Regions from separate parts of the Ruegeria sp. HKCCA4008 genome, predicted to be linked through region 3. Evidence: riboswitches for the same ligand, from Rfam matches in the RefSeq annotation. Region 3 holds a riboswitch; each other region holds the start of a gene.

Evidence for each region. Region 3 has a riboswitch for cobalamin ahead of GOW60_RS15735 (aromatic ring-hydroxylating dioxygenase subunit alpha). Riboswitches for the same ligand answer to the same signal wherever they lie in the genome.
Region 1: linked by a shared signal. The riboswitch ahead of GOW60_RS18400 (DUF1636 domain-containing protein) and the one ahead of GOW60_RS15735 (aromatic ring-hydroxylating dioxygenase subunit alpha) in region 3 are both predicted to bind cobalamin.
Region 2: linked by a shared signal. The riboswitch ahead of GOW60_RS04620 (DUF1636 domain-containing protein) and the one ahead of GOW60_RS15735 (aromatic ring-hydroxylating dioxygenase subunit alpha) in region 3 are both predicted to bind cobalamin.
Region 4: linked by a shared signal. The riboswitch ahead of GOW60_RS20470 (DUF4198 domain-containing protein) and the one ahead of GOW60_RS15735 (aromatic ring-hydroxylating dioxygenase subunit alpha) in region 3 are both predicted to bind cobalamin.

What each region holds. Positions count from the first base shown of each region.
Region 1 covers NZ_WQDM01000010.1:65,684-73,172, reverse strand. The annotation lists partial or broken gene GOW60_RS21225 (GH1 family beta-glucosidase) at 1-716, shown strand, start outside; gene GOW60_RS21220 (ROK family protein) at 690-1,748, shown strand; gene GOW60_RS18410 (carbohydrate kinase) at 1,779-2,705, shown strand; gene GOW60_RS21475 (D-lyxose/D-mannose family sugar isomerase) at 2,824-2,943, shown strand; gene GOW60_RS21470 (D-lyxose/D-mannose family sugar isomerase) at 2,997-3,203, shown strand; partial or broken gene GOW60_RS21465 (D-lyxose/D-mannose family sugar isomerase) at 3,250-3,375, shown strand; cobalamin riboswitch at 3,476-3,673, shown strand; gene GOW60_RS18400 (DUF1636 domain-containing protein) at 3,771-4,127, shown strand; gene GOW60_RS18395 (ABC transporter ATP-binding protein) at 4,124-4,900, shown strand; gene GOW60_RS18390 (ABC transporter substrate-binding protein) at 4,914-5,864, shown strand; gene GOW60_RS18385 (iron ABC transporter permease) at 5,866-6,876, shown strand; gene GOW60_RS18380 (inositol monophosphatase family protein) at 6,900-7,489, opposite strand, start outside.
Region 2 covers NZ_WQDM01000002.1:62,326-69,814, forward strand. The annotation lists gene GOW60_RS04605 (cobalamin biosynthesis protein CobG) at 1-536, opposite strand, end outside; gene cobN (cobaltochelatase subunit CobN) at 533-3,826, opposite strand; gene cobW (cobalamin biosynthesis protein CobW) at 3,832-4,887, opposite strand; gene GOW60_RS04620 (DUF1636 domain-containing protein) at 4,889-5,260, opposite strand; cobalamin riboswitch at 5,352-5,559, opposite strand; gene GOW60_RS04625 (SLC13 family permease) at 5,787-7,489, opposite strand, start outside.
Region 3 covers NZ_WQDM01000007.1:151,760-159,248, reverse strand. The annotation lists gene GOW60_RS15750 (ABC transporter substrate-binding protein) at 1-383, opposite strand, end outside; gene GOW60_RS15745 (LacI family DNA-binding transcriptional regulator) at 596-1,606, shown strand; partial or broken gene GOW60_RS21180 (hypothetical protein) at 1,583-1,774, opposite strand; gene GOW60_RS15740 (hybrid-cluster NAD(P)-dependent oxidoreductase) at 2,294-3,376, opposite strand; gene GOW60_RS15735 (aromatic ring-hydroxylating dioxygenase subunit alpha) at 3,382-4,635, opposite strand; cobalamin riboswitch at 4,717-4,921, opposite strand; gene GOW60_RS15730 (hypothetical protein) at 5,033-5,185, shown strand; gene GOW60_RS15725 (hypothetical protein) at 5,188-5,439, shown strand; gene GOW60_RS15720 (hypothetical protein) at 5,448-5,672, shown strand; gene GOW60_RS15715 (DUF3833 family protein) at 5,702-6,244, opposite strand; gene GOW60_RS15710 (DUF3833 domain-containing protein) at 6,241-6,858, opposite strand; gene GOW60_RS15705 (MFS transporter) at 6,855-7,489, opposite strand, start outside.
Region 4 covers NZ_WQDM01000016.1:10,745-18,233, forward strand. The annotation lists gene GOW60_RS20440 (hypothetical protein) at 1-324, shown strand, start outside; gene GOW60_RS20445 (hypothetical protein) at 401-613, shown strand; gene GOW60_RS20450 (energy-coupling factor ABC transporter ATP-binding protein) at 716-1,366, opposite strand; gene cbiQ (cobalt ECF transporter T component CbiQ) at 1,363-2,142, opposite strand; gene GOW60_RS20460 (cobalt ABC transporter permease) at 2,142-2,717, opposite strand; gene cbiM (cobalt transporter CbiM) at 2,714-3,325, opposite strand; gene GOW60_RS20470 (DUF4198 domain-containing protein) at 3,332-4,117, opposite strand; cobalamin riboswitch at 4,249-4,448, opposite strand; gene GOW60_RS20475 (ROK family transcriptional regulator) at 4,570-5,694, opposite strand; gene GOW60_RS20480 (sugar ABC transporter substrate-binding protein) at 5,946-6,965, shown strand; gene GOW60_RS20485 (ABC transporter permease) at 7,074-7,489, shown strand, end outside.

The DNA of each region.
Region 1 (7,489 bases), on a different contig from region 3:
ACGTTTTGTTGGCCCACGGGCGGGCCATTCAGACCATGCGCAGTCTTGGGATGAGCAATCTGGGTGCCGTGTTCAACCTCGAATGGTCCGAGCCCGCGGATGACAGCGCGGAATCGCGGTTTGCGGCAGATCGCTACGATGCGATCTACAACCGGTTCTTCCTTGGCGGCGTTTTCAACAAGGAATATCCCCAAACAGCCCTGGAGGGGTTGGAGCCGCACTTGCCCAAGGGCTGGCAGAACGACTTTGAAACCATCGGCACACAGGTCGATTGGTGCGGGTTGAACTACTATACCCGAAAATTGATTGCCCCGGCGGACACTGCCTGGCCCAGCCTGCAAGAGGTTCCCGGACCGTTACCCAAAACGCAGATGGGATGGGAAATCGATCCCTCTGCCCTTACCCGCTTTCTTGTCAGAACAAGGAAAGACTATACGGGCGCGTTGCCAATCTATATCACCGAAAACGGTATGGCGAGTGAGGAGCGCGTGCAGGACGATGATCGTATCGATTATCTCGACAAGCACCTTGCGGCCGTGCTGGACGCTTTGGCACAAGGTGTTCCGGTGAATGGCTATTTTGTCTGGTCGCTGCTGGACAATTATGAATGGGCCTTCGGGTACGAGAAGAGGTTTGGACTGGTGGACGTGGATTTCGAAACACTTGCGAGAACGCCCAAAGCGTCTTTCATGGCGCTGAAATCCGCCCTGTCCGGAGGTCAGAGCGTCTCTCAGCCGTTAGCGCAACCATTCGGTGCCGTGCATGAGCATTGGAACCTGGTCGCGGATATTGGCGGTACGAACACACGTCTGGGCGTTGTCACGAACGGAGAATTGGCAGATCTTCGGAAACACCCGACAGGGACATTGGAAGATCTGCTGGAGGCGTTCCATGACCTCAGGGACGAGATCGGAACCAACCCGCAAGCCGTCGTAGCAGCCGGAGCCGGGCCGGTCAGGGACGGAACGATTCAGTTGACCAACGCGAACCTGGATCTTTCGGAAACCGAGCTGGCGAAAGCAACAGGAGCAGAGCGCACTTTTGTCATAAATGATTTCACCGCTGCGGCGTGGTCAGTGGCCGAGGTGACCCGGTCGGATGTGGCGGTCTTGCAGGGTCAGGCAACGCCGCCCGCAGGCACACGGCTGGTTGTAGGGCCCGGAACCGGGCTTGGCGTTGGTGCGTTGCTGTATTCCGAAGGCAGGTATCACACGGTTTCCGGCGAAGGCGGGCACGTGGGCCTGTACCCGCGACATCGCGACGAAGTTGATATCTTTGAGGCGGCACGTCGCATCGCACCGGGCTGTTTCTTTGGGGACAGCCTGGCGCTGGAAGCGGAAATGTTCCTAAGCGGAACCGGCCTGCCGATCCTGTATCAGGCGGTTGAATTGGCCTCCGGTCAAGCGCGAACTCAGGCGCGCTCTGCAAAGGACATTCTGAAGGATGCCCGCAACGGCACCGATCTGGTCGCCGAAAAAGCGGCGCAGATCTTTACCACCCATCTGGGTGCTTTGATGGGTGATCTGGCGGTCACTTTGATGCCGGAAGGGGGCGTTTTCCTCGTCGGCGGCGTTGCCGAGAAAAACCGCTGGCTATTCAGTGACAGCTTCAAGGATGCGTTCAACGGCGGCGGCCGCTTCAGCGATTTGCGCCGCTCCCTGAACCTATACGTGTCAGAACAGGCAGAGTTCGGGATCATCGGCGCAAACAACTTCTGCAAGAATGCGTTGAGACAGCAACCAGACTAACCGAAGTTTCTTACCTAAAAGGACCAAGACATGATCCTGTGCTGTGGTGAAGCGCTGATAGATATGATTTCAGAACCGACCGCATCGGGCGCAATTGGTTTTGTGCCACATACTGGTGGTGCAGTTCTGAACACAGCCGTCGCGATGGGACGTCTGGGTGTTCCGGTAGGGATGCTGACAGGTTTGTCATCGGACATGTTCGGCCAGCAATTGATTGATGCGCTGAAAGCGAGCCATGTGGACACGACACATGTGATCATCTCGGAGCGTCCTACCACGCTTGCCTTTGTGCAGCTCTCGGATGGACACGCGACTTACAGCTTTGTTGATGAAAACACTGCGGGCCGGATGTTGCTGCCCGAAGACATGCCCGATCAGCTTCCTGCTGTCTCTGCCCTGTATCTCGGTGGAATCAGCCTTGCGTGTGAACCTTGCGCAGATGCCTATGCCGCCCTTCTGGACCGCCACGGTTCCGACCGGGCAGTGATGCTGGACCCGAATATCCGCCCGGATTTCATCAAGGATCAAACCCGATTTCGGACGCGTTTGAACCGCATGATCTCGCGTGCGGATATCGTCAAGGTTTCAGACGAGGACCTGGACTGGATCATTCCGGGCGCTGAAGCCGAATCCGCAAAAGCGTCTGTGCTGTTGCAGGCGGGTCCTTCCGTTGTCATCGTCACGCGTGGCAGTGACGGGGCGCACGGTTACCTGGCGGATGGTTCCGAAGTCTCGGTTCCTGTGAAACCCGTTGAAGTGGTCGATACGATCGGCGCAGGTGACACGTTTAATGCCGGCGTTCTGACCGAGCTCAGCCGCGCAGGGCATCTTACCAAGTCAGGTCTGCGCGGATTGACGGTTGAAAGCCTGCAAGCAGCCATGGAACTGGGCGCTGACGTGGCGGCCGTGACCGTTTCCCGAGCCGGGGCAGAACCCCCTTGGGCGCACGAACTTTGATCTGCGTTAAGGCATACTGCAAGGATCCTAAATCAACCGTCTCAAGCCCTAGGCCCAGACGTTCATTCAATCTTTCGGCGCCGCATAGCCGCTCTTTGCGGATTGATCGTCCGAGAAAATGCGCATCTCTTTGGTCGAAACTGTCCTCAGCCGCAGGCTGGGATGGAACATTACCAATTACGCACAAGGCCGTTTCGACGAACATTGCCTATTCCCGTTCACTCTACACAATGGTTAGACGAAGGATCTGGAATCCGGGCGTGGGATGCTCTGTGCAGAAAACTGTTGATCTTGAAAGACAATCAGCTTTCTCCGATGCACCGGCATATTATCAAGGCAGAAGGCATCATCAACCGGGGCGGCGGCGATCTCGTTCTGGAAATTCATGCGTCGGATCCAAACGGTGGCGTCGACCGCGACAACCCGGTGACGGTCCCCAGCGATGCCTGCCCTGAAACCTTGCAACCCCAAGAGTACGTGCGGCTGAAGCCCGGATAAAGCGTAACTCTGATGCCCGACATCTGGCACGCTTTGCGGCGATTGCCTTATTGGCGAGGGATCGACCGTGAATAACGACCGTACCGACAATGGGTTTGAAGAGCCAATCCCGCGGTTTTCAAAGGTCGAGAAAGATTTCGAGCCGGATTTTCTTCTTGTATCAGACTATTGACACCGTTCGGTCCGAGCTGGCGCGGCAGGACAGCTGGCGCGGCTGTCGCAATTCCATCTACCAACGCCTTTGTCTGCCGCTTGACAAGTCTGGCATTGCCGGACTAGCTGAGCGGGATGGTTCCGTAAGGGATGAAAATGGGAACACGGTGCGGCGCTGGAATGTGCCAAGTCCGTGACTGCCCCCGCAACTGTAAGCGGTGAGCGACGCCACTTCACCACTGACTCGCATGGGTTGGGAAGGTCGGCCGAGCAACGACCCGCAAGTCAGGAGACCTGCCATCGCACTATAAACCAACCCGAGGCGGGGCGTCTCGGAAGGAGGCTTGATGGCGCGTTTGCGTAATATCTGGGTATGTGCCCTCTGTCTGCGTCTGGCAAACGACGGAGATGGCTATGACCTGCTATTCTGATCACTACGTTCTGATCTGTTCAACATGTCAGGGGGCGATGTCTGCCGAGGCTGCGCAAGACGTGCTGGATGCCCGGTTGCCTGACGGTTTTGAAACCCGAATGGTGGCCTGCATGGCAGGTTGTGAACGGGCCATGACCGTCGGATTTCAGGCCCCGGGCAAAGCGCAGTACCTGTTTGGCGATATCACGACATCACACGACCTGTCCGCCCTGGTCGAATTCGCGACCCAGTTCGGCGACAGTGACGATGGCTGGACCAGCGCCTCGGACCGCCCCCCTGCCCTTTTCGCTAAGACCTTGTCGCGAATACCCGCATTGCCGTCCGGTGGCGCTTCATGAGCTTTCTGGTTGCCGAGAATTTGGAGTACTATGCGCTCAATGGCGATGTCCTGTTGCAGGATGTGTCCTTTCGTCTGGAAGAAGGATCAATTCTGGCAATCGCCGGGCCGAACGGCGCCGGCAAGACCACTCTGCTGAAACTGCTGTGCGGGATCGAACGGGTTGTCTTGGGTGATGTTTGGATAGAAGGCCAAAGCCTTCGGACCCTGTCCGCCCGCCAACGTGCCCGCTCCATTGCTGTGGTCGGGCAGCAAGAAATGCCTGACGGGCGGATGCGCCTGCAAGACTATGTTGGGCTGGGGCAAATCCCGATTCAGGGCGAACGTTCGATGGCTCAGCACAAGGCTGATCTGGAACGGGTTCTGAAGACGACCGAGCTGTCGCATTTTGCCAACAAAACGATGGGTCAACTGTCCGGCGGAGAACGTCAGCGCGCACATATCGCGCGCGCGTTGGCCCAGAACCCGTCCTTGCTGTTTCTGGACGAGCCAACCAACCATCTGGACCCCGATGCCAAGGGGCACATGCTGTCTCTGGTCGCTGATCTGGGGGTAACGGTCGTCATGATCGTCCATGATCTGGTCATGATCCCGGAATTCGCCACCCATGTGGCGTTGATGAAGGCCACGCGTCTGACGGGGTTCGGGCCTGTTGGCGAAGTTCTGACCCCAGACCGGGTACGCGAGACATTCGGCGTGGATTACCTGTGCTTTCAGCACGAAGGCCGCATGATCCCCGCACTAGATATCCGAAAACGGAAATTGTCACAATAACAGGAGCTTAAGTATGATGCAGAAACTCTGGCCGGTGGTTGTTTTCGCTGGCTTGGCAGGTGGCGCGGCAGCGGAAGCCGTCACCGTGGATAATTGCGGTGAACCGCTGGTTTTTGACTCGGCGCCGGAACGTCTGGTCGTGCATGACATGAACATGGCGGATATGGCCTTTGCGCTCGGCCTTCAGGACAAGATCGTGGGTCTTACCGGAATTACGGGCTGGTATGAAACCAGCCCTGATTTTGATGCTCAGCGCGGCGACATCCCAGAGCTTGCCCCCAAATACCCGACGATTGAAAACCTTGTGGCCGTCGAACCCGATCTGTTTTTTGCCGGTTGGTACTATGGCATGAAACCCGGCGGTGACGTCACGCCCGACACGCTGGAACCCTTTGGTATCAAGACCATGATCCTGACCGAGAGCTGCGTGCATCTGGACAAGGATCGCCCCGAGGCCAGCATGAACCTGTTGTTCGATGACGTTCTGCGTCTGGGCAAGGTCATGCATGTCGAAGACAAGGCCGAGGCGCTGGTTGCCAGCTGGAAAGACAAATTGTCCGCCATTCAAGCAAAAACAGCCGATCTGGCAAAGCCCCGCGTATTCCTGTTGGACGGACCGGCCGATGCTCCGTTCACCGCCGGCAAGTTCGCCATTCCCGATGCCATGATCGCTGCCGCAGGTGGCGAGAACGTCACGCATGATCTGGATACCAGCTGGGGCCGCACGTCGTGGGAGGCCGTGGCAGCGGCCAACCCGGAATTCCTGGTGCTGCTCGACTATCAGTCCGGCAACGGCGCAGAGGACACCTTTCAGTTCCTCAAGGATCACCCGGTGATGTCACAAACGGACGCGGTAAAGAACGAGCGCTGGATCGGCCTGCGTTACGAGGAACTGACGCCCGGCCCGGCAAATATCGAGGCGATCGAGAAGATGGCGAAGGCGATGCACCCGGAGACCAACTGATATGGTCCAATTGGGCCGTTTGATAGTGCTGGGGGCGGTTGTTCTGACCGCCCTTTTGCTGTTGTCGATCGTCTACGGGACCACCCCAATCCCCGTGCGCGAAGTTTTTTCGGCCATCGGCCTCGGAACCGGTCTGGTGGAAGGAGACATGTCGCCCTTGCACCGGATCGTCTTCGACCTTCGCCTGCCCCGCGCCCTGTTTGCCGCCGTGATTGGTGCGGGACTGGGCGTCGTTGGTGTAGTTTTGCAAACAACGACGCGAAACGACCTGGCAGATCCGTTTCTGTTCGGTCTGTCCTCGGGTGCTGCTGCCGGCGCCGTTCTGGTGATCACCGTCACGGGTGATGTCCTGGGAATCTGGACGTTGCCGCTGGCGGCATTTTGCGGTGGTCTGATCGCCTCCGGCATTGTTCTGGCGCTGGTTCAGGGCTTGCGTACGAGCGCACCCGAAAAACTGATCCTGGCTGGCCTGGCGGTGTCCTTTCTGTTTTCCGCAATCACCAACTACCTGATTTTCTCTGGCGATAATCGCGCGGCTCATTCGGTGATATTCTGGATGCTTGGCGGTCTGGGACTGGCAAGATGGGAAACGTTCCCGCTTGTCCTGATCGGACTGGGCCTGATCCTTAGCTATTCACTTTACCGCAGCCGGTGGCTTGACGCGCTGCTGACCGGGGATTTCACAGCTTCTTCACTGGGTATTCCCGTTCAAGGTCTGCGGTTCAGCATGTTTTTCGTTGCCGCGTTGGCGACGGCCAGTTTCGTTTCCGTTGCCGGTGTCATCGGCTTTGTCGGCCTGATGGTGCCTCATATTGCACGCGGCACCGCCGGGACTCTGCACCGAAACCTGCTGATCGTCTCGGCGATCGTGGGCGCGATTCTGCTGACACTGTCCGATATCTTGTCACGCCTTCTTTTGGCCCCACAGGAGTTGCCCGTCGGAATCGTCACGACGTCGATAGGATCACTTTTTGTCTTTTTATATTTGTTCAAATCTGATCGCGGGAGATAGTTTTCCAAGGTTGCGCAACACTGTCATTTTTCGACATTGATGAGGTCAAGCAGTTCAGCATGCAGTTCAGGGGTTACAGCGGAAACGACCGCGCCATCTGAATCGAGGGTTAACGCATGCCCGTGCCAATCGGTCATCACTCCACCAGCGGCCGTGATCAGAGGTGAGAGCGCCAGATAGTCATAAGGTTGCAGATCGTAATCCACCACAGCATCGACATGGCCCGAAGCAAGCAAGGCATGGGGATAACAATCATAGGCAAATCGGCGCGTCTGCCCTGCATTCATCAGCCGTCTGAACAGGTCAGGATGATCGCGATAAATTTTGTCGCCTTCATTCACGTACAAAACCGATTGATCCAGACGCGTGGCGTGCGACACCTCTATCGGCCGCCCGTTCAGGCTGGCCCCGTTACCAACCACACCCAAATAGGTCTCATGCAAGGCCGGCATTCCGACCAGGCCCAACCGAGGGCGCCCATCCACAAGGTGCGCCAAAAGGAACCCGAACAAAGGATGGCCAGACAGAAACGAACGGGTTCCGTCAATGGGGTCAATCACCCACATATGACGCCCGTCGCCTGCTTCCTGCCCGTGCTCTTCGCCAAAGATGC
Region 2 (7,489 bases), on a different contig from region 3:
TGGTCAATGGCGTCGGTCTCGGTCACGCTCCGCCCGGTTTCGCAGCCATCGGCGCGCAGGATCAGGCCGCCTGCTCCGGTTTCCAGACGAATATCAGCCGAATCCGACGCCAGCAGACGTTCGCGGCCGGTGTCGATTGCAAAGCCGAACTTTGCCGGCAGGGCCGGCAGCTCCGCAAGCCGGTCAATCAATTCATGGGTCAGCCGAGCGGTCAAATCGCCCGCCTGATAGAGCGGTGTAACCAGAATATTGCGGCGTATTTCGATACCGGGTTCCGCATCCAGCAGGTTCAGCGCGGCAAGCTCTTTGAGCAGAGGCCGATGGTCTTCCTCTTCCACGCCCCGCAATTGCAGATTGGCGCGATTGGTCAAATCGATCGAGCCGTTGCCAAAGCGGTCCGCCAGATCGCACAGTCCCAGTGCCTGATCGGCGTCCAGACGCGCCAGCCGGGGCCTGACCCTGACGACCAGACCGTCACCAGACATCATCGGACGATGGGCGCCCGGGCACCAGCCCTGAACGATCGGTGCACTCATCTCAATCCCTCCAGATCAGCCCGGATAGAGTTCCGGCGCGTGTTCCAAAGCCCGGCCTCAAGCAGCGCGCGGAACCGGTCCTGCATGGCCTGGCGCGCCTTGGGATTGGCCTCTTGCAGGAACGCGTCGACCTCTTCGTTGCCCAGCGTGGCATCGTGGTAAAGGTCAAAAAGATGCGGTGCGACCGTGCCGGACAGATGCGCGAAAGAGGCCATATGATCCAGCGTTGCCGCGATTTCAGCCGCCCCCCGGAAACCATGGCGCTGCATTCCGGCGATCCAGCCGGGGTTGGCGGCACGGGCGTGGACGACTCGGCTGATTTCTTCACGCAAAGTGCGGGCACGCGGGTTTTCGGGGTTGGTGTTGTCCAGATGGTACAGCTGCGCGGTTCCGCCGGCGATCTTCTTGGCGGCGGCAAAGCCCGCCTCGTGCGTGGCATAATCGTTGGCCAGAAGAAGATCGGTTTCGGTCAGGTCCTGCAAGTGGACAAAGCTGTCCGCATTTGCAACGCGTTGGGTGATGCCGTCCTTGTCCTGCGAGATGTGTTCGCCTTCCAATGCAAAAGAACTGGCCTCAAGCCACGCTTCACCGGCCTGCGCACGGGCCTCGTCGGTATACACTTCGGAGAGTTCGGTCATATTGACGCCATAGCTTCCCGGCGCAGGTCCATAGACCCGCGCTGCCGGCGCCTGCCCGGCATAGGGGTTCCAGTCCGTTGCCTCATCACGCGCGGCCAATGCGCGAACCGCTTGGCCAAACAAGGCGGACAGCGTCGGGAAAACATCCCGGAACAGGCCCGAAACTCGCAAGGTCACGTCCAGGCGCGGGCGGCTCAGGTCGGTGATCGGCAGAACCTCGATGCCGGAAACCCTCTCGGACCCTTTGTCCCACACGGGTTTGACGCCCAGCAGGTGCAGGGCCATGGCGAATTCCTCGCCCGCCGTGCGCATGGTGGCTGACCCCCACAGATCGACAATCAGCCCCTTCGGGTAATCGCCTTCTTCCTGAAGATGGCGCCGCACCAGTTCCTCGGCCAGTTTCACACCCTGAGCATAGGCCGCACGGGTCGGAACCGACCGCGGATCGGTGGTGTAAAGGTTCCGCCCGGTGGGCAGAACATCTGACCGGCCACGATAGGGGGACCCCGAAGGCCCGGCATCAATCCGCTTGCCTTCGAGCGCTTTGATCAGCGCGTCGCGTTCGGCGTGGGCCGAAGGGGCCGGATTGAAACTGCCTGTCACTTCGGGCACACGCCCGAAGATGTGCAGCCCGTCGCCAAACTGGCTTTCCTTGATGTCACAGACAAAGCGGTCGATGCGGGTGATGGCCTCGGCGGTGCAGTTTGCCTGATCGAGGCCGAGATCGCTTTCCAGCCCTATCGCCTGCGCCTCATCTCGGATATCTTCCTGCAAGCGGTCGCGGCGTTTGGGGTCAAGCCCGTCGGCGTTGGAAAACTCATCCAGCAGCGATTCAAGCCGCACCATCCGATCCGGCGTGCCGCTTTCCTTCATCGGGGGCGGGATGTGGCCCAGCGTGACGGCTCCGATCCGGCGCTTGGCCTGCGCGGCCTCGCCCGGGTCGTTCACGATAAACGGGTAGATCACCGGCAGATCGCCGATCAGCGCGTCGGGCCAACAATCGGCAGACAAGGCGACCGATTTTCCGGGCAACCATTCCAGCGTTCCATGCGCGCCGATATGGATCAGCGCATCCGCACCCAACCCTTTGCGCAGCCACAGATAGAAGGCGACATAACCGTGGCGCGGGGTGCGCGAGAGGTCATGATAGTCGTCATCCCGCAACTCGGGCGTGCCGCGTTCGGGTTGCAGCGCGACCAGCGCCTTGCCGCGCCGAAGCGCGGTGAAATGGAAGGCCCCATCGGCACAGGCCGGATCATCTTCGGGCGCGCCCCAAATGGTGTGCAGATCGGCGCGCAGGGTCTCGGGCAATTCCGCAAGCGCATCCTGATAATCCCCGAGCGACCACGAAATCCGTGCGCCCAGAAGAGTGTCGGCAATCGGCTCGCCAGTCGCGATGTCATAGCCTTCTTCGTCAAGATCGGACAGCATCGCCTCGGCCGAGGCCAGCGCGTCGAGGCCAACCGCATGGGCCATCTGCCAGTCTTTGCCGGGATAGGTGGACAGGACCAACGCAGGAATCTGATCTGCCTTGGGTTTGTCGTTCAGTGCAAGCCAGCCCGATACACGGTCGATGATCGCTTCGATCCGGTCCGGTTCGGGCCGATGTGCAAAGCGCGCGTATTCCAGATGCGGATCGCGTTTTCCAGGTTCCTTGAAAGACGCGACTCCCGCCGAGATCCGTCCATCCACCTCGGGCAGTACCACATGCATGGCAAGATCAGCGGGGGACAAACCGCGTTCCGCCTCGGCCCAGGCTTTGCGGCGCGAGGTGGCGAGAGCGACCTGAAACACCGGCACGCCTGCCGCGTCCAGAGGCGACGTTCCCGACGCGCCTTTTCCCGAAAACGACGTGGCGTTGACAATGGCCGATGGGTTCAGCGCAACAACCTGTTCCCGCAACCAGTCGGCGGCCACGGGCGCCTTGAGAGACGGGGCAAACAGGCCCACCGCCGCGTATCCACGGGCGCGCAGGCTGTGGATCAGGGAGGCGATCGGGGCGGTGTCTGCCGAGGTCAGGTAAGCGCGGTAAAAGGTGACGAGGATTCGTTTGGCCTTGCTTTCGAACGCGGTTTCCACCGGGACTACGCCGCGATCCGGACACCACGCGCCACATTCGGGCAAGGTCTTGGCGCCCATCACCGGAGCGGCATAAAGCCCCGCCGCCAAAGCCATCTGCGCCAGCGCCGCCTGTGCCGCGACCTCGCCGCCGGTATCGCACAGATGCGCCAGACGCCGCAGGGTCGAGACCGGCAGGGTGGAATAGTCATCCAGCCGCGTGTCCTCGCGCCCGTCAGCGGGCAGCACCGCCAGCGCGATGCCCTTGGCCTGCGCCAGCGCCAGAACCTGCTGCAACCCATAAGGCCAGTAGGGGACGCCGCCGATCAGCCGGATCAGAATACCCTTGGCGCCTTGAAGCGTCTGTTCGACATAGGTATCGACCGACAACGGGTGTTTCAGCGCCGTCAAATTCGCCAGCCGCAGGGTCGGCATTCGCCCTTCCGGTCCGCCACCACGATGCCAGCCCGCCGCGAAAGCCCCCAGATCGCTGTCCGAAAACGACAGCACCACCAGTTCCGCCGGGCTCTGGCCCAGATCGGTTGGGGTCTCGGTTTCCTCGAGCCCGTGGCTTTCACGGAAGACGACGTGCATGTGTCTTACTCGGCAGCCTCACGCACACCCACGAGGATTTCGCGGATTTCCGCCTCTTTGATATCGTCATGCTCGGCGATGACGACCAGACGCGAACGACGGTCTTCACCGGGTTCCCACGGGCGGTCATACTGGTGCCGTACCCGCGCGCCGACCGCCTGAACCAGCAGGCGCATCGGCTTGCCCTGAACGGCGGCATACCCTTTGACGCGCAGGATGTTCAGTTCATTGGCGAGGCGTTCGATATTGGCGACCAGTTGGGCCGGATCGGTCTGCTCGGGTAGCTCGACGATGATGCTATCGAAATCGTCATGCTCGTGATCGTGATGGCCGTCGTGATGCGAGGGTCGGGCGTCCATGTCATCCTCGGCGGCGGCTTCCAGACCCAGCACAACGCGCACGTCTACGGCACCTTCGGCCACTTCGACGACGGGCAGGGGGCGCGGCGCCTCGGCGGCGATGATCTCGCGCGCCTTGGCCACGCCTTCGGGGCCGGCGAGGTCGGGCTTGGTCAGCAGGATGATGTCGGCGCACGAGATCTGATCTTCGAACACCTCGGATAGGGGCGTTTCGTGGTCGATCGAGTCATCGGCCATGCGCTGGGCGTCCACCGCTTCGACATTGGGCGCGAAACGGCCTGCGGCCACGGCCTCGGCATCGGCCAGGGCGATCACGCCGTCCACGGTGACCTTCGAGCGGATGTCAGGCCAGTCGAATGCCTTGAGAAGCGGTTTCGGCAGGGCCAGACCGCTGGTTTCGATCAGGATGTGATCCGGGCGCGGCTCTAACGCCATCAGGGCCTCGATGGTAGGAATGAAATCATCTGCCACGGTGCAGCAGATGCAGCCATTGGCCAGTTCCATGATGTTTTCCGCCGGGCAATCAGGAATGGCACAGGATTTCAGGATGTCGCCATCGACGCCCACATCGCCGAACTCGTTGACCACGACAGCAAGGCGCTTGCCCTGCGGGTTCTGCATCAGGTGACGCACCAAAGTGGTCTTGCCCGAGCCCAGAAAGCCGGTGATCACTGTGACGGGGAGTTTTTCGAGGTTCGACATGTCAGGCTCCAATCGGGGGAATGCGCGAGGCACAGTTCTTGCGAAAATGTTCGGGGCGTTCGCGCCATTTCACCAAACCATCTTCAGTGGCCAGATACTTGGTCGCGCCGTCGACGATGACGTCGACATGATCTGTTTCGTTCAGGTTTTCATACACGAAGGTCCAGCGGCCCGGCCCGCGCAACACGATCGAACAGCCTTGATCGCAGTTTGACAGGCATTCAACGGCTTTCAGGGTGACACCGTCGGGCAGGTCTGCCTGTTCCAGGGCCTTGTGCAACAAAGCGCCCGGGCGTTGCGCATCATCTTCGACAGGCAGGCCGCGACGGCAGGTAGTACAGACCAGCAACTCGACTGGTGCGGTCTCGGTCATGTCTCTCATCCCCCCAAATCCTCTTCGCGGGGGACGGGGTTTCATGCGGGCCACGAGTGGTCATGGACCCGACACCGGAACACCCCGCCCGGTTTCAACTTCGGTTGTTGGCAGGTCTCCCGGCTTGCGGATGCCAGAGGCGGGCCTCTGTCGGATGTCCCGCCTTCCCGGCTTTCGGGCCAGTGGCATTGGGCATCCTCTCCGTTCACGGTCGCGGGGGCGGCTGCGTTTGGCGGCAAGACCGTTGACGCATTCCCTTTTCATCGGCTCTCACCGACACCAACGAAAGGGACATGCGGCACCGCTGGCCTGCTTGTCAAGCGAGTCGCGCGCAACAATTATGCAGAGGCATGGAAAGCGACCTGTGGGCGTCGATGGGCGGCATGGTGTGCCGGGACCCAGCCCGAGATGGGCCGGACGACGAACGGTATCTCAGCAAGGGGCGTAGACTATGGCCAACCGGTGCCTCGACTGAACCTGTCCAGATGATGGGTAAAGACCACCGAACACCCCGGATCCTCTTGCGCTAATAGATGACGTTTATCATGAGCAGCGAGACGACCAGAAACAGCGCCGTCATTATTCCGCCGGAGCGGACGAAATCCATCACCTTGTATCCGGCCGGACCCATGATCAACGCGTTTACCTGATGGGTTGGGATGATGAAGCTGTTCGAGGTCGATATGGCGACCGTCAGGGCAAAGACGGCTGGGTTTCCACCCGCCGCCACCGCAATTGATACCGCCAGAGGCACCAGCAGAACCGTGGCCCCCACGTTGGACATGACCAAAGAAAAGGCCGTCGCCAGAACGGCGATGCCGGTTTGCAGCGACCAGAGCGGCCAGCCGTCCAGAATTATCATGATCTGCTGCGCGATCCACGCGGCCGTGCCAGTGTTCTGCACGGCTTGTCCCAAAGGTATGAGGCAGGCGAGCAGGAATACGGTGTTCCATCCGACCGCGCGGTATGCCTCGTCCACGCTGAGCACACGGGTCAGCATCATGCCCACCGCGCCGGTAAGAAGACAGAGTGAAAGCCGGACATCCGTGAACAGGATCAACGACAGCGAAATGGCGAAGAATGCCAGGGCCCAGCCGACTTTTTGCGGCCGCAGCTCGTCCTGAGGAAAGTCCGTCGTCACGACGACGAAATCCGGATCTCGTTTGATCCGCATCAGGTTGTCCCATCTGGTATGTGCCACAAGCATGTCGCCCGCCTGAAACTTTTCGAGCCCGATCTGAGTGGATTCGTGATCCTCGGTCTCGACATGGCTCAGCGTCTCTTCGCCGCGGTGAATGGCCAGCAGCGACATCCCGTAGGTCTTGCGAAACAAAAGCTCGCGGGGGCATTTGCCGATCAGCTTGCTGTCGGGCGTGATGACCACCTCGGCCACGCCTGCATTGGTTGGGGCGAACTCTTCGACGAAAATGTCCAAATCCGGAAGAACGGTCAGCCCGTATTTCTCGGCGAACTTCTCGACCTCCCAACGGCGGCCGACGATGGCCAGCCGACACGGCGCTGCAATTTCCGCTGTCAAAACCTGAACCATCGAGGTTTTGCCGCGATAGAAGGTGGAAATGATGTACAGGTGGTTTTCGTGGTTGATGTCGGCCAGAATCTCGCCGACCAAAGGGCTGTCCTCGGGCACCACGACTTCGAACACATCGGCTTTGAGGCCATAGACCCTTTGCAGGTATTCCTGTGTCCCTTGTCCGGTACCCGTATTGTCAGGCCCTTCAGCCTCGGGCAAAACCCAACGTCCCAACAGCAGAAAGTAACCAATTCCCGTCAGGATCAGAACCGCACCGATCGGCGTGACCGAGAACAGGCCGAAGGGCTCCATTTTCTGAGAGGCCGGCAGACTGTCATTTGCCGTCAGGATCAGATCGTTCAGCAGGATAAGAGGAGACGACCCCACCATCGTCATGGTGCCGCCCAAAATGGCGCAGAATCCCATCGGCATGAGCAGGCGCGACAGCGGTATGCCCGACCGTGTGGAAATTCGGCTGACAACCGGCAGAAACAGAGCAGCGGCGCCGACATTCTGCATGAACGAGGATATGACGCCAACGGTGCCGGAAATGATTGGTACAACCCTGCCTTCGGATTTGCCGCCGTATTTGAGGATGACGGCAGCCACCTTGTTCATGATCCCCGTCTTGTCCAGACCGGCCCCGACGATCATGACCGCAATGATCGAGATGACGGCATTGGATGCGAAGCCGTCGA
Region 3 (7,489 bases):
GGCATGTATTGCAGGCTGTCCGTTCCCAGCTCAGCCAGATCGTTGAAAGTGTCCGACGCCGACATCACACCCAGATCGCTGAGATCCATCAGATCATCGGGGTTCATTGCCGAGAAGTTGCCGTGCAAAGAGCCCAGCAGATCAATACTACCCGAGCCCGCCTGCAACTCGGCTTGGAGCCGGGTCAACCAAGGGCCATCTTCGTTTGGCTGGTAATCAACTTCGCCATCAAATCCACCAAGCACCTCGGCCCGCATGGCTTGCGCCTCTTCAGCAGGACGGGCTTGGGTCGACCAGAACAGAGTTTCGGCTTGTACGGCAGCTGCGCCAACAAGAATAGCCAAACCTGATACGGCACCCGCAAGTTTCGAATGAATGGACATGTTTTCCTCCGTTTGTCTGAGGCTGGCCAAATTCTGGCAACCTCCCTCCCTCGCCGACAATCTTGGATCAGTCTATGGCGAATGTTTGCACTATGATATATCGTTTTATCATGAGTCAAGTCGGATGACCCGTTAATATTTCCATATTTTACTTGAAGTATTCGATTTAGACTGCAAAATAGACAAAACGTTATATCTGTAAAAACTCATCAATGGCGAAGAAACCCACCCTTTCCAGCGTTGCCAAAGAAGCTGGCGTGTCAGTTCCAACTGTTAGTCAGGTCTTGCGCGACACAGGTCGAATTTCAGAAAAAACGCGTCAAAAAGTTTTGAGCGCGGCTAAGCGGCTTCGATACGTCCCAAATCACGCTGCGGCCACAATGCGATCGGGCGACAATCGCGAAATCGGCTTTATCCTTAACAAGTTGGCAAACCCGTTCAACGCAGAGGTCGTTAGCGGCGCTGTTAACCTGCTGGAGGCTGAGGGCTTCATGGTTTCGGTGCTCGATGCTCAAGGAGACCTTCAGCGCCAGGACCGCCTTTTGGAAGCCTGCATCAGATTTGGTCGACGTGGTCTGATTTGGGTTCCGGCACTCAACACCAGCGGGGACGCCATGGGGCTTCTGGATGCCCACGGTGTTCCTGCTGTCACATTCATGCGAAAGGTGTCTCAGTCTCTGGATCACGTTGGTGTTCTAAACAAAGAGGCCCTCGTGCAGGCCACACAACACTTGATTGATTTAGGGCACAGGCACATCGCCTACTTAGGCGGAACCGAACAAACGTCTGTGCGCGAAGAGCGCATCGCCGGTTATCTGAGTGCCTTGGAGAAATTGGGCGGCGTGCATCCGGTTATCTGGCCATGCGAAGAAACCAAACGCTCTGGTGTTGAAGCAATCACCGCACTTCGTCAGCGACACCCTGAGGTAACAGGCGTTGTTTGCAATGGCGATGTTGTTGCACTTGGGGCATGCTTTGGCTTGATCCAATCCAATTTGAAACCCGGGCGTGACTTTTCAGTAGTAGGCTTCGACGATATCGAAGATGCCGCTGTCTCGACACCTGGCCTCACAACAATGGCGATCAACCCAAAAAAATTGGGTACGCGATTGGCCGAGATCCTTCTGGACCGCATGCGAACACCTGAAATGCCAGTTCGCCATTTCGAGTATTCTGCAACCCTTACAATTCGAGGAACATCAGGGGCAGCCTCTGACCAATAAAGTGTAAGTCTCGGCTGCTGTTCGCGTCCATTCCGGGTAACGCACTGTACTGTCCGTCTTGCTATGGCCAAGCAACAGTTGGACAAAACGCAAAGTACCCGTTTTCTGATAGATCAACTGAATCAACGCCGCTTTGGTGCGTCTGAGTGAATGGGTTCTCTGGCCTGATGACGCTCATCCAATCGCTTACACCTACTCTCGGACAAGCTTAGCGTATTGGCTCCGGGCCCAAGCTTCGACACCGCACCGACGAACACATTATCCACTGCCATGATTGATCAACCGGTCTGCGGACGATGAAGTCGTCAGCTTGAGCTGATTGCCGCAAGGGGTCGTCTGCGAGGCGCGTGCCTGTGATCATGTTTTCGTTGGTTTTCCAGATGTGCTGTCTTTTTGACTGACCGCCAGAACTTCTTCAAACTCTTGTAAGGGTGCTCAGGATCGGCCGCAGGGAACAGCCACGGGCATTGTGGGGCTCTCTCTTCTTGCGTTTTCGATGACAGCGTGATGGCCGGCGAGGACAAAGGCAGATGCTTGCGCCGCGTCTGTGAGATGGCGGGAAAGCCCCGAAAGCGCCGGACATCCGGCGACCCGATCTGGCCCGCGTTCTGCAACGGGCAGAAAAACCGCGCCGAAAACCGCAGCGGGTGTCAGCCACGCTGCGGCTTTGATCGGGATGCGAAGCACCTAAACCTCGACTTCGACCTTGCCGATCGGGTTCGAGCAGCAGGCCAGAATGTACCCCGCGTCGATGTCGTCTTCCGAGATCCCTCCGTTGTGGACCATATGGACCTCTCCGGCAGTTTTCTTGACCTTGCAGGTACCGCACACGCCGAAGGTACAGCCTGACGGAATGTTCAGGCCAACCGAGCGGGCGGCGGCAAGCACCGTGTCGGTCTCGGCAACCTTGGCCGTCACGCCCGAGGTCGCGAACAGGATCTCGGCGCTGCTGTCGTCGTCCAGAACAACGTCATCCAACTCGGGCTGATCCGCCTCGGTTTCCACCGGCGCGCCGAAGCTTTCCTGATGGTAGTTGTTCATATCAAAACCAAGACCGGCCAGCGCGTCGCGCACCGCTTGCATGAAGGGCTCAGGACCGCAGCAATAGACTTCGCGCTCAAGGTAATCCGGCGCCATCAGGCCCAGCATCAATTGGTTGAACTGACCCTGATATCCCGTCCATGGGCGGTAGCGGTCCGGCTCTTCCACCACGAACTTCAGGTCCAAACCATCCGTGCGGCTGGCCATCTGTTCCAAGCGCTGGCGGAAGATGATCTCGGATGGCCTTTTGGCGCAGTTGATGAAGACAACGTCCAGATCGCGGCTTTCGTCCCACATGCAGGTGGTCATCGACATCATCGGCGTGATGCCCGAGCCAGCCGAGATAAACAGGAACTTGCGCGCATCGCTCAATGCGTTGGTGAACAGGCCCGCAGGCCCAATGGCCTTGATCCGCATGCCGGGTTGAAGATTGTCCAGCATCCAGCGCGTGCCGATACTGTCGGGTTGCGCTTTGGCGGTGATGGTGATCGACCGCGGCCGCGACGGCGACGATGAGATCGTGTAGGTGCGATGCACAACGCCTCCGGGCTGGCCGGGCGCCGGAATCTCGAGCGTCAGGAACTGACCGGGGTGATAGGCGAACTGCGCCCCCGAGGGGGCACGGAACGAAAAGCTGGCAGTGTTCGGCATCTCGGGCACGACCGAGACACATTCCAGCATCTCTCCATCCTGCCAGACGGCTGATGAAAGCGTGTTCAGGTCTTTCATCAGACTTACTCCGCCGCCATGGAGTCAGGGGACAGGCGGGCCGACACTGTGTTGCAATACCAATCCACGAATTGCAGCACGCCGGATTCCTGAATGGCTGAATACGGGCCGGGCACATAGGCCGGGCTGTTGATGCCCTGCTGGTTGTCCTCGACCACCTGACGGTCTTCGTCATTCGTGGCGACCCAGACTTCGGTCAGACGTTTCACGTCATAGTCAACGCCTTCAACGGCATCCTTGTTGACCAGCCATTTGGTCGTGACCTCGGTCTCTGTCGGGCTGATCGGCGTGACGCGGAAAACAATCGAGTGATCGGCAAGAAAGTGGTTCCACGTGGTCGGATAGTGGAATTTCAAAAGCGATCCCGCATCCGCAAAGGGCGACCGGCCCAACCAGCGGCGCACGGCGGATTTCCCGTCCATCGTATAGCTCTCGGCCCCTTCTTTCAGCGGCATCCGCGCCAGACGATATTGGCCGTCCTCGTGCAGATAGAACTGCGACGGCATGCCGGCAGCCTGGCACCTGTCGAAATGGGCTTGCATATAGGCAGGGGTTTCACCGCCTTCGATCCCCGTCACGCCCGGATCATCAGGGAAGGTCCGGCACAGCGCAGGGTGGTTGCCGCCGCAGTGATAGCACTCGCGATTGTTTTCCCAGACCAGCTTCCAGTTGCCGTTCTCGATGATCGTGCTTTCGAAGGCGACCTTGGCATTCGCAAGATCATGCGGCTCAAGATACGGGCGCGCGATATTGGCGAACGTGTCAAAATCCGGGGCGACATCCGCCAGACAGATGTAAACCAGCCCGGCAAGCTCGCGGCAATGAACCGTCTTCAAACCATGCTGTCTGGGATCAAACTCCGGCCCCATGTCGCGGGCCCACAGCAAAGAGCCGTCAAGCTCGTAGGTCCATTGGTGATACGGGCAAACCAGCTTCGGCGCGTTGCCTTTTGCCGCCTTGCATATGATCGAGCCGCGATGGCGGCAGGTGTTGTGAAACGCCCGGATCTGGTTGTCGGCGCCGCGCACGATGATCACGCGATAGGCACCCACGTTGTACGTTACATAGTCGCCGGCTTTCACCAGTTCACAGGCCGGAATGGCAAAGAGCCATTCGCGATAGTGGATGGTTTCCAGGTCGGTCTGAAATATCTCGGGGTCGGTGTAAAAGGCCCGTTCCAGAGCATAGCCCGGGATTCGACGCGCCAACAGGTTTTGGACATTGTTCACTTCTGGCTCTCCTGCCGCGCCCCGCGGCATTGCTTGGGCAGATGACAGGGAGGAACCGTCCGGAGGCGCGCGAGGACCACGTCCGAAACCCGTGCCCCCACCGCCACCCGCGGTTTGACATATCTGCAAGGCTGGTTTCCGGACTTGAAAGGGGCTTGCACCCGGTTGCGACACCTTCCCGGGATCCTCGTCCCAGTGGTTGATTGTCGAACCTGACCTTTCTTACCGTTGCGGGGGCAGTGCCGGAATTCCACCGGCTTCCCAATTCTCCGCTGTCTGAGAATCAAACAGCGGCACCTCACGATGGCAGCCTACTTTTTACCCGCTTGGGCGCTGAAATGCTTGCGACATTTCCGGTTTCAAAACAGACATAGAAATATTCCGGCAGAGTGGACGGTGCCGGGACCACAGTCCTTGGCAAAGGGGCGTGGCAGGCCCGCCAGCATGGCGTTTTGCGGTGGCCGATGGCCTTGCGATGGATGCGGCCACGTCTGACATCGGCGCCGCCAAATTGTCCCCCAACCGCGACGGCGAAGGCCCGGCTGCTCGGATCAGAAACGAAACGCTGCACGTCGCCTGAGCATGGCTGGAAAAGAGAGTGTCGGGCCAAGTGAAGTAGTTTTGCCGCAAGCCCTTTTGGGTGAAGTTGATCCGTTTGGGATAGTGCTGGCTTTCAATGGGGCAGGTGAAGAAGGCGAATATCCGTCATGCGAGAGTTGCCAGTCCACCCTGTCAACGGCCGGTAGAAAACCTCATTTTGTCCATAAAAAATTGTCTTTTTCGGGAAAAACCATTACGTTTTCCGAAAATGGTGGAAAACACCGGAGGCAGTAAGAGAGCAGATGCCAAAACCGAAAACAGGTGTTTTGCGGACAACAGTTCCTTCGCGCCTCATGGGAAAACGGGATGGCCTGTTTTTCCTCTGGGGGCAGATAGAACGCGCGCGCTTGAAGGTCGAGGGCGGCGAACGCGCCGAGGGCGCGGCCTCGGACGGGCCAAGGGCGAACACGGCCGGTGAGGTCAAGGGATCGACGACAGCATTGGTGGACGAGTTTATTTTCTACTGACTTTTGTGATGCAACCGGGCCTGGCGGCCCTATTTTTTCTCGAAGAACAGGATGACTTCACCCAGACGGACGCCATAGCGTGAGACATACGCACGGTTCAGCAGACGGTCGTCATCCAGCAGCCACATCCAGTCGTCGAATTTGACACGCATGGTCCCGTCCTTGATCGGCAGGTCGATCTTGTATTTCCAGTTGAACGTATCCCCGCGTTCAATTCCGCTGGCGGTACCCAGCACGCCAGGCGCCGTACCGGTCCACGTATCCTCTCCGGTTTTGGTCAATGTCCAGATGCGTTGTTCCGTCGCGCCATCGTCGTACACGAAGTCTTCGATCAGGGTCAGGGTTTCGCCGTCCCATGTCCCATCGATATCAACCGTGAATCTGCGGGGGATGTTTCCCAGAACATCCTGAAACTGACCGTAGGCCACTGTTTTGCCGTCGAAAAACTCTTCCAGGTTCAACTGCCGGTCCGACAGAAACGTTTTGGGTACCTTCGGTTTGCCGGAGCAGGCCGCCAGAAGTGCAAGGCTTGCGATTGCGACGCAGGCTATGAAAGAGCGAAAGGTGATCATTGCAACGGCTTCCCTTCCGACGTCGCGTCATACCCGTTTGACCCACTTGGATGCATCGGTTTCGATCTGGGGCTTGGACGCATTGTGGCGATCAGTTCCGCGACCTTGACGCCAAACTTGCGCATCTCGGACCGGTTCATGATGACGCCGGTTTCCGTCAGATACATCCAATCGGTGACATCCAGCGTATGTCCACCAGCGTCATCTGGCAGAATGATGCGATAGGTCAGTTTGACCGTGGACCCCGAGATGATGCCCCGACCTTCGCCCACGATATCATCCGCCATTGCCGTGAATGTGTCTCCGGTTCCCAGCGTCAGGTACCATTTGCGAGTCATCTGTTTTCCGTTGGAATAGGTGAAGTATTCGGTCAGCGTGCCCGAGTTGCCTTGCCATTCGCCGGACATGCGCGCGACAAAGCTGTTCGACATTTTGCCGTTGGGGCCATAGATCAGGCCCTCGGACAAGATCTCTCCGTTCAGGTGTTTTTTCAGGGAAAAATCTGGCCCGGTGCCACTGTAATCGGACGGCGATTGCGCGCGAAAGCTCAGCAGCCTTGCACGGATGAAGACAGCGGTCAGAAGGACCAGAAGGATGATGGTGAGAGCATTCATTTGCTTGTGACCTCGGTGGGCAGGGTCAACACCATCCCGAACGCTCCGACTTTCAGGATGCAGGGCAGCACCGCGTAGGCAAGATTGAGTGTTTCCAGCGCCTGTGCGGAATTGGTTTGACCGGGGGTGAAACCGCTGCGTTCCAGCAGCGGCAGAGTGAAAAAGGCAGCCAGGGCGAGGCCCAGTTTGCCAGCGAAGGACCAGATGCCAAACGCGGCTGATGCGTTCAGCCCGGCCCGGGTAAGGACGATCGAGAACATGGCCGGCAACACGACCATATCCGCGCCCAGCGCCGCGCCCGAGGCGAGACAGATCATTGCAAAACCCGCAAGGTTTCCTGCACTCAGTGTGGCGGCGCCGATAAAGCCGGCGATCGAGAGCGGCATGGCGATAATCAGAGTCTGTTTCGGGCCAATTTTGTTGCTGAGCTTTGCCCAGAGCGGGACGCTCGCGCCTGCGCTCAGGAAGAACAGGATCAACAAAGGACCCGCCTTGCCCGGCAGTTGCAGCCGGTCTTCCACAAAAAACAGAAACAGGGTGGAGGTTATGGCAACCGGGAGGCTGTTGACCAAAGCCAGCGCAAGAAGGCGCAAGCCACCGGCCTGACCCAGACCTGCAAAGGACAGGCCTG
Region 4 (7,489 bases), on a different contig from region 3:
GGAACCATCGCGGCGGCGAACTGGACAAGTTGGGAATGCGATACCTCTGCCTGTACCGAGGTCGACGGCAATGATGCGCGCTTTGCGCTCACACCACTGCTGAACGCCGCCGGGTGGCACCAGCCCGCCGATCCCGGCAATCCGACCAGTCTGTCAAATCCGGGAACCTGGGCGGAATGGCGCAACATCACCGGGCTTGTGCCGGGCGTCACGCGGTTTGCGGATGAGCTGCAACTGCTATATTCCGCTGAAATGCTCATTACCTCACCGGTCTTCAATCAACTGGACAATGTCTGGACAGGAAGCGAATTCGCCGCGCCATAGCGCGGCTGCCTGAAACGCAGGAAAGTGATTTGGCAATGCGCCCTTCATGGGGTTCAATGCATTCAGGAGGTCAGCCATGCAAAACCCCGAGCGTTTCGAGAAATTCTATTTCGCCAAAGTCGGCATGGGCGAAGCCTGTGGCTGTGCCGAGCGGATAATCGACGTGTTCGAATTCAACCGCAAAGGCGGTGCGCAATCCCGGCTACCTGTGAAACATGACAGGCGCAGACGCGGGTCCTTTCGGGCATGGGCGGTCAAATATGGGCTGATGAGCTGCAGGCGCACATAACCAAGCTGACGCCATACAAGGTTCGCTTTCCGTTTCATGGCGTGGCTCAGGAGGTGTGATAGCCTTTCTGAAACCACCATTTCTGGTTGCCACGAGAACAGGTCAGACCGGCACAAGCTTTCCGTCGCGAAGATCCAGTTCATCGGGCGCCAGTTCCAAGCGGAACGCCGGCGAATGACTGACAAGCAAAATCGCCTGTGGTAGCGCGCGCAGGATTTCCAGCAGGCGCGCTTCGTTTTTCGTATCCAACGCATTCGTCGGTTCGTCCAGCAACAGCACTTCGGGCTCCATCGCCAGAACCGTCGCCAGGGTCACCAGCCGTTTTTCTCCGCCCGACAATTTATGGGTAATGCGGTTCTTCAAGTGCATCAGGTCCAGATCGCCCAGAACTTTGTCGACGATGGCAAGTGCTTCGTCACGGGTCTTGCCCAGATTGAGCGGACCAAAAGCAACGTCTTCGGCGACGGTCGGGCAGAACAGCTGATCGTCCGCATCCTGAAATACAAGCCCCACCCGGCGGCGGACCTCATGGAAATCAGCCTCTTCCACGCGTTGCTGACCAAGAACGGTGACGGTGCCCGAACACGGGCGCTGCAACCCAAGCAAAATCCGCAGGAGCGTCGATTTCCCCGCTCCGTTCGGACCTGTCAGGGACAGGCGCTGCCCCGCGCTCAGGCTCAGGCTTGCCCCGTCCAGAACGGGTGGCTGGCCGGGGTAGGAAAAACAGATGTCTTCAAGCGCGATCAGTGTCATGCGAATTCCAGAATGATCAGACCCAGGCAGAGGCCGCTGAAGCCAGCCGCAAACACAATGTCCGCGCGGGTCAGGGCAAATTCCTGAAGCAACGGCATACGCCCGGAAAACCCCCGGCACTTCATAGCGGCCAGGATGCGTTCCGATCTTTCGATAGCGCGCACAAGCATCATACCCACAAGGTAGCCAAAGCTGCGATAGGTATGCCAGTTTGTGGCTGGCCGAAAACCACGCACCTTCATGGCGGCGCGCAGCCGCAGGTATTCTTCGCGCAAGACCTCGATATACCGGATCGTGAACATCAGCAGGTAAACCAGCTTTTCGGGGCACCGCAGACGATGCAGGGCGTGGCCCAGTGTGACCGGCTCCATCGTCCCGACCAAAACCAACAGGGACAGGATCACGGCATTGGCGGTCAAGGCAATCTCGACCGCTTTCCAAAATCCCTGCCAGCTAGCGGAGAATCCCCAAAGCGTGAACATCGGATCCCCGGGCATGGAAAAGGGCAACAGGACAAGCATGAACAGGATGAACCCATCCATCATGGCCATTCGCTTCAATGTCTTTCGCCGCGGCAGACGTGAAACTATCAGAAGCGAAAGCGACACTGTCAGCGCCGCGCAAAGCGCGCCGAGGGATGACAGCGCCACGGTCACGACTGCAAAAACAACTGCCATGACGATCCGCATCCGGGGATCCAGCAGGCTGATCAGACCTTCTGGCCCGTCACCGGCTTCGGACAGCGTTTTTTCCTTGTGCCCCAGAACGTGTGCCATCAGGACGCCAGCTTGCGGCGGGCCGCCATGTAAAAGCCCAGACCGAACAGACCAACGATGTACCCGATCCCGCCAAGGATGGTTTGCAGGTCGTTCTGTTCGCGATAAGCCGCAATCTCGCGCCTGAGCGGGCGCAATTCGTCACGTACGGCTTTGGCGATAACCTGCTGTTCTTCGGCGCTGAGAGACGCCGCCGAACCGCTGGCCTGCGCCAGAGCAGCCGAAGACGAGTCTCCGTTTTCCGCCACGGCAACGCCCATGATCCGCGCGACATCTTCGGCAGACATCGTGACTTCGGCCACATGCCCGGCGCCAAGGTCGGCAAAGAAGGTGTGCGCCACGGCCGAGGTCGGCGTGTAGACAAAGAAACCGTCCGCATCAGTGACCGATCGACCCAGCTCAGCCCCATCCGGGCCGGTGACAATGACCTCGGTGCCGCTTGCCATGTCGCCGTTGGAAAAGCCGATTTCGCCCTCGATGACGTCTCCCGACTCGAAAACGCCGGCTATGACCTTGTGCGCCAGGACAGGCACAGGTGCACAGCACATGGCCAGTATGACAACCAGATGCTTCATGTGGCTGCTCCTCTGAAAAACAGCTCGGGCTTGACCTTGCGTGCCAGCAACACGGCGAACCCGGTCAAAATCGCCTCGATGGCCATGACAGGAATATGGGCGAAGAAAACAAGCTTGGCGGCAGGCAGAAATTCATCCCCCGACAGCGCGAGGGAAAACGCGACCATGCCGGTTGTCGCCGCAATCGCAAATGCGCCGCCGACGCCCCCCCAAATCGCACCTTGCAAAGGCGTTCCACGCGCGATCAGACGACCGAACAACATTCCGGCCACCACAGCGGGAAAGGCGATATTGACGGTGTTGATCCCCAACACCGTCAACCCGCCAAAGCCGAAAAAAACCGCCTGTAGCAAAAGCCCGACGAACAAAGCCGGGAATGCGGCCCAACCAAGCAGCAGCCCGGCCATGCCGTTTAGGATCAGATGAACCGACGACGGACCAATGGGTACGTGGATCAACGATGCCACGAAGAAACTGGCTGACAGCACGCCCGCAGTGGGGATGCGATCAAGATCCAGAGACCTAAGACCCATGGCGATCCCGCCCGCGGCGGCTATGGCGCCGCCAATTACAACCGGGTTGGAAAGGGCTCCGTCGACGATGTGCATTTGGGGTTACTCCAGATCCCAGGCACGAATCCAGATGACCGCATCCTGGCTGAGTTCTTTGCCCTCATGTTCGGTTGCCGGACCGGAACCAAGGGCAGCGAAACCCCAGTAACCGGCTTTTGGAACGCCGAACGAAAAATACCCGTTGTCGTCAGATATTGCGACCACCGCACCACCCGGCATAGGAGACGCTTTCGGTGCAGAAGCGGCCGAGCTTTCCATGTCGGGTTCCGCGGCCATGTACTCGATCTCGATCTCGGCGCCCGCAACCGGCTGACCGTCAGCCAGCACACGGCCCGTGAAAGTCGAACCCGCGATGATGTTGGTCGGCTTGTTCAGCGGGATAATCTCGGTCGGCAGACCCACGGGATTCATCCAGTCGGTCGGCAATTCGTTACGGTTCAGGAAGGCTTTGGTGAGCTGTTGGATATAGATGTCTTCGGATTCCTCATAATAAGGCTGAGGAACCGTCACCAGCACATAGTCGCCCGAACGTTTGACCGGGACACTGCCCTTGAACGCCGCACCCTCGTTTTCCCCGCCGGTGAACCGGATAGGTTCCAGCGTGTCCAGCAAATCGGTCTTTTCACCGTTGTGGATCACATAGAATTCCTGCGGCTTTTCAAGATCCATGACATGGCCATTCTCGAACGGATGCCAGAAAATCAGTTTGACCGGCACATCGCCCGGTTTCTCGATCATGGTGTCGGTGGTGTATTCCAAAAGGAAATGCGCATTTGCGATGGCAGGAAGAGCCACCGCGGCAGCGGCTGCGCTGAGCAGCGTTTTCATGAACAGTCGTCCTTGTCCCGTCGCGCCAATCCCGGCGCGAAATTCGTTTTGACCACGGGATATTCAACGCCAAATCACCCTTTCAGGCATCCTGGTCCGACGCACATCCCGCCGCCGATTAGGAGTGCCCCTTATGAGGGCACATGTCCGGCAGGTATCCTGACTTGCGGGTCAAAGCGTTGGACCGGCCTTCCCGGGCAAACCCCAGTGGCGTTTCAGCCCTGCTCGCCGCTTACAGTTGCGGGTGCAGTTGCGGATTTGGGCCAGAGCCCGCACCGCATTCCCTATTGATTCCAGAGCAAGCCCCGGAACCGGACATGCCGAGCGGCTTGCCAGACAACTCAGCCTTCCGTCAACGAAAATGTGTTACGGCCATCGAAAATAATGAGTTCGGCAGTTTGCGAGAGTGAACCAGTTTGTGAAATATCCAAGGCAACAGGGTGATTTCACATCTAAGCTTCTGAAAGATACCTTTCCGACAACGGCAGGCTTGCCGCGCCCAGTGAGCGTGCTTCCGGGCCCACGGCCCCTGCCAGCACGGCAGGGCGCTCGAGACCGGTCAGGTTAAGCTCAGACAGTTTGTCTTCGACCATTTCAACCAAACGCGCCTTGATGTCCTGCGGCATCCAGCCGTCAACCTTTACGCATTCGAAATCTATCAGGCTACAGGATGAGACAATCGCATAGGCAATCCCGCTCGCCGTCTGTTTCAACCAGTATTCCAGTTGAACTTTTGGCACATCCCAACGCTGGGTCGTTTCCCAAATGGAATGCGACGTGACACCTGCCGTGGTGATTGCACGCTCGAGCACGTACAGGCTGGCCACGTCGATAAGGGGTCTGACACCACCGGCATCATCTGGCACAGGCAAGGGGCCGATTGCGCCCGCGTTTCCACGCCCCGAAAAGATTGCGCCATTGAGGACCACACCGCCGCCAATGAAAAACCCGATATAGAAGTACAGGAAATCCCTGGGCCCATCGGCTGGACCGAATACCAATTCCGCCCCACAAGCCGCAGTGGCGTCATTTTGCAGGAATACCGGAATATCGAGGCGCCGCGCCAGGTCAGCCTTCAGGTCTGATACGCGCCACGGGTCCATTTCTTCCTGAGGAACCTGAAGGGTCTGGGCCCAGTCCCATAGGTAGAACGGCATGGCAATCCCAAGTCCCGCAATCCTGCCTTTGGCCTCAGGCGGCATGGATGATATCATTTTGCCCAGACTCTCAGTGGAAAACTCCAATGTGGCTTTTGGCGTTGGATAGTCATAGGTTCGCCGCTCGCGCTGCCGCACATTTCCGACAAAGTCAGTCAAAACCAGCTCGGTACTGCGGCGCCCGACCTTGAGCCCAAAGAAAAACGCACCATCCGGGTTGAGGCGCATGGGAACGGAAGGTTGCCCGACCTTCCCGCGGACCGGCTCACCGCGCAACAGCAAACCATCCTTCTCCAACAGCCGCATGATGACGGAAACGGTTTGTGCCGACAGTCCGGTCATGCGCGCGATCTCGGACTTCGCAAGGGCCTGATGACGCCGGACAAGCGACAACACCAGCCGTTCGTTCCGGGCCCGCATCCCGCTTTGGTTGGTTCCGCGCACCTCTGACGCGTGCAGGCCAATCGAATTTTTCCGAGATGAATTTTCAGGCACGACCACCCCTTTCCTGCTGAAGAATGAGAAAGCCCGCACGCTCTGTCAATAATAAATAAGAGTGATTTATTTATTGACTCGAATTTCGAATCTTGTGATTGTTTCTTATGGGATCAGGGTTTTTGCCTGATCGCCCTGGTGCCCGTTCGGCACAGGAAAAACTGGGAGGATAATCGATGAAACTTGCAAGACTTGCGGGTGCTGCTGCGCTCGGGGTTACTGCCATGGCTGGCAGTGCAATGGCGGAAGGCGAAACCGTTTGTCTGATTACCAAGACGGACACCAACCCGTTCTTTGTCAAAATGAAGGAAGGTGCGACAGCGAAGGCGGAAGAGCTGGGAATGACTCTCAAAGCCTTTGCGGGCAAAGTTGACGGTGACCATGAAACGCAGGTGCAAGCCATTGAGACCTGCATTCTGGACGGCGCCAAGGGCATTCTGCTGACGGCCTCGGACACTTCATCCATCGTACCGGCGGTGAAGCAGGCGCGGGATGCAGGTGTTCTGGTTATCGCTCTGGATACGCCGCTGGAACCCATTGACTCGGCTGACGCGACCTTTGCCACGGACAATTTCCTGGCCGGGCTGCTGATTGGACAATGGGCCAAAGCCACGCTGGGCGACGCGGCCAACGACGCGAAAATTGCGACACTGGATCTTGCCGTCAGTCAGCCGACAGTGGATGTGCTGCGCAATCAGGGTTTCCTGCAAGGCTTTGGTGTCGATCTGGCGGACCCGAACGTAATCGGTGATGAAGATGACCCACGACTGGTCGGAAGTGATGTCACCGCCGGCAACGAAGAAGGTGGTCGCCGCGCGATGGAAAACCTTCTGGCCAAGGATCCGACGATCAACGTTGTTCACACCATCAACGAGCCTGCCGCGGCAGGCGCCTACGAGGCGCTGAAAGCCATCGGGCGCGAAAATGACGTGCTCATCGTTTCCGTGGACGGAGGCTGCCCGGGTGTCCAAAACGTTGCCGATGGTGTTATCGGCGCGACGTCGCAGCAATACCCGCTGCTGATGGCATCGCTGGGTGTTGAGGCCGTCAAGAAATGGGCGGACGAAGGCGTGAAGCCTGAAAACACGCCTGGCAAGGATTTCTTTGACACCGGCGTGGCGCTTGTAACGGACAAGCCTGCCGAAGGCGTCGAGTCGATCTCGGTCAAAGAAGGCATGGACCTCTGCTGGGGTTAACCTGACCACCCGGAGGGCCGCAGAGGGCGGCCTTCCGCTTTTCAAACCACCCATTCGCCCGAAAACTTGCTAAAGTCGTCAGTAATCTGATGCTTTGGGGGAACCTTTATGTCCGATACTTCACCGCGATCAGACGACTTCGAAGCCGCTGCAAAAGGCAGCCCGGAACAGATTGCCGAATTTGACGATCACCACCGCGGGTTTGTCGGAACGGTTCAGCATTTTCTGCATGTGAACCCCTCTCTGGTGCCGTTGATCGTTCTTGTGGCTGCCATCGTCATTTTCGGGGCCTTACTGGGCTCCAAGTTCTTCTCGCCATTCGCGCTGACCCTGATCCTGCAACAGGTTCAGATCGTCGGGATCGTGGCGGCGGCGCAAAGCCTCGTTATCCTGACCGCCGGTATCGATCTGAGCGTCGGAGCAATAATGGTGATGTCGTCGGTTGTCATGGGACAGTTCACGTTCCGATATGGGCTGCCGCCAACGGTCGCGATTGTTTGCGGCCTTTTCGTTGGCACCGCAAT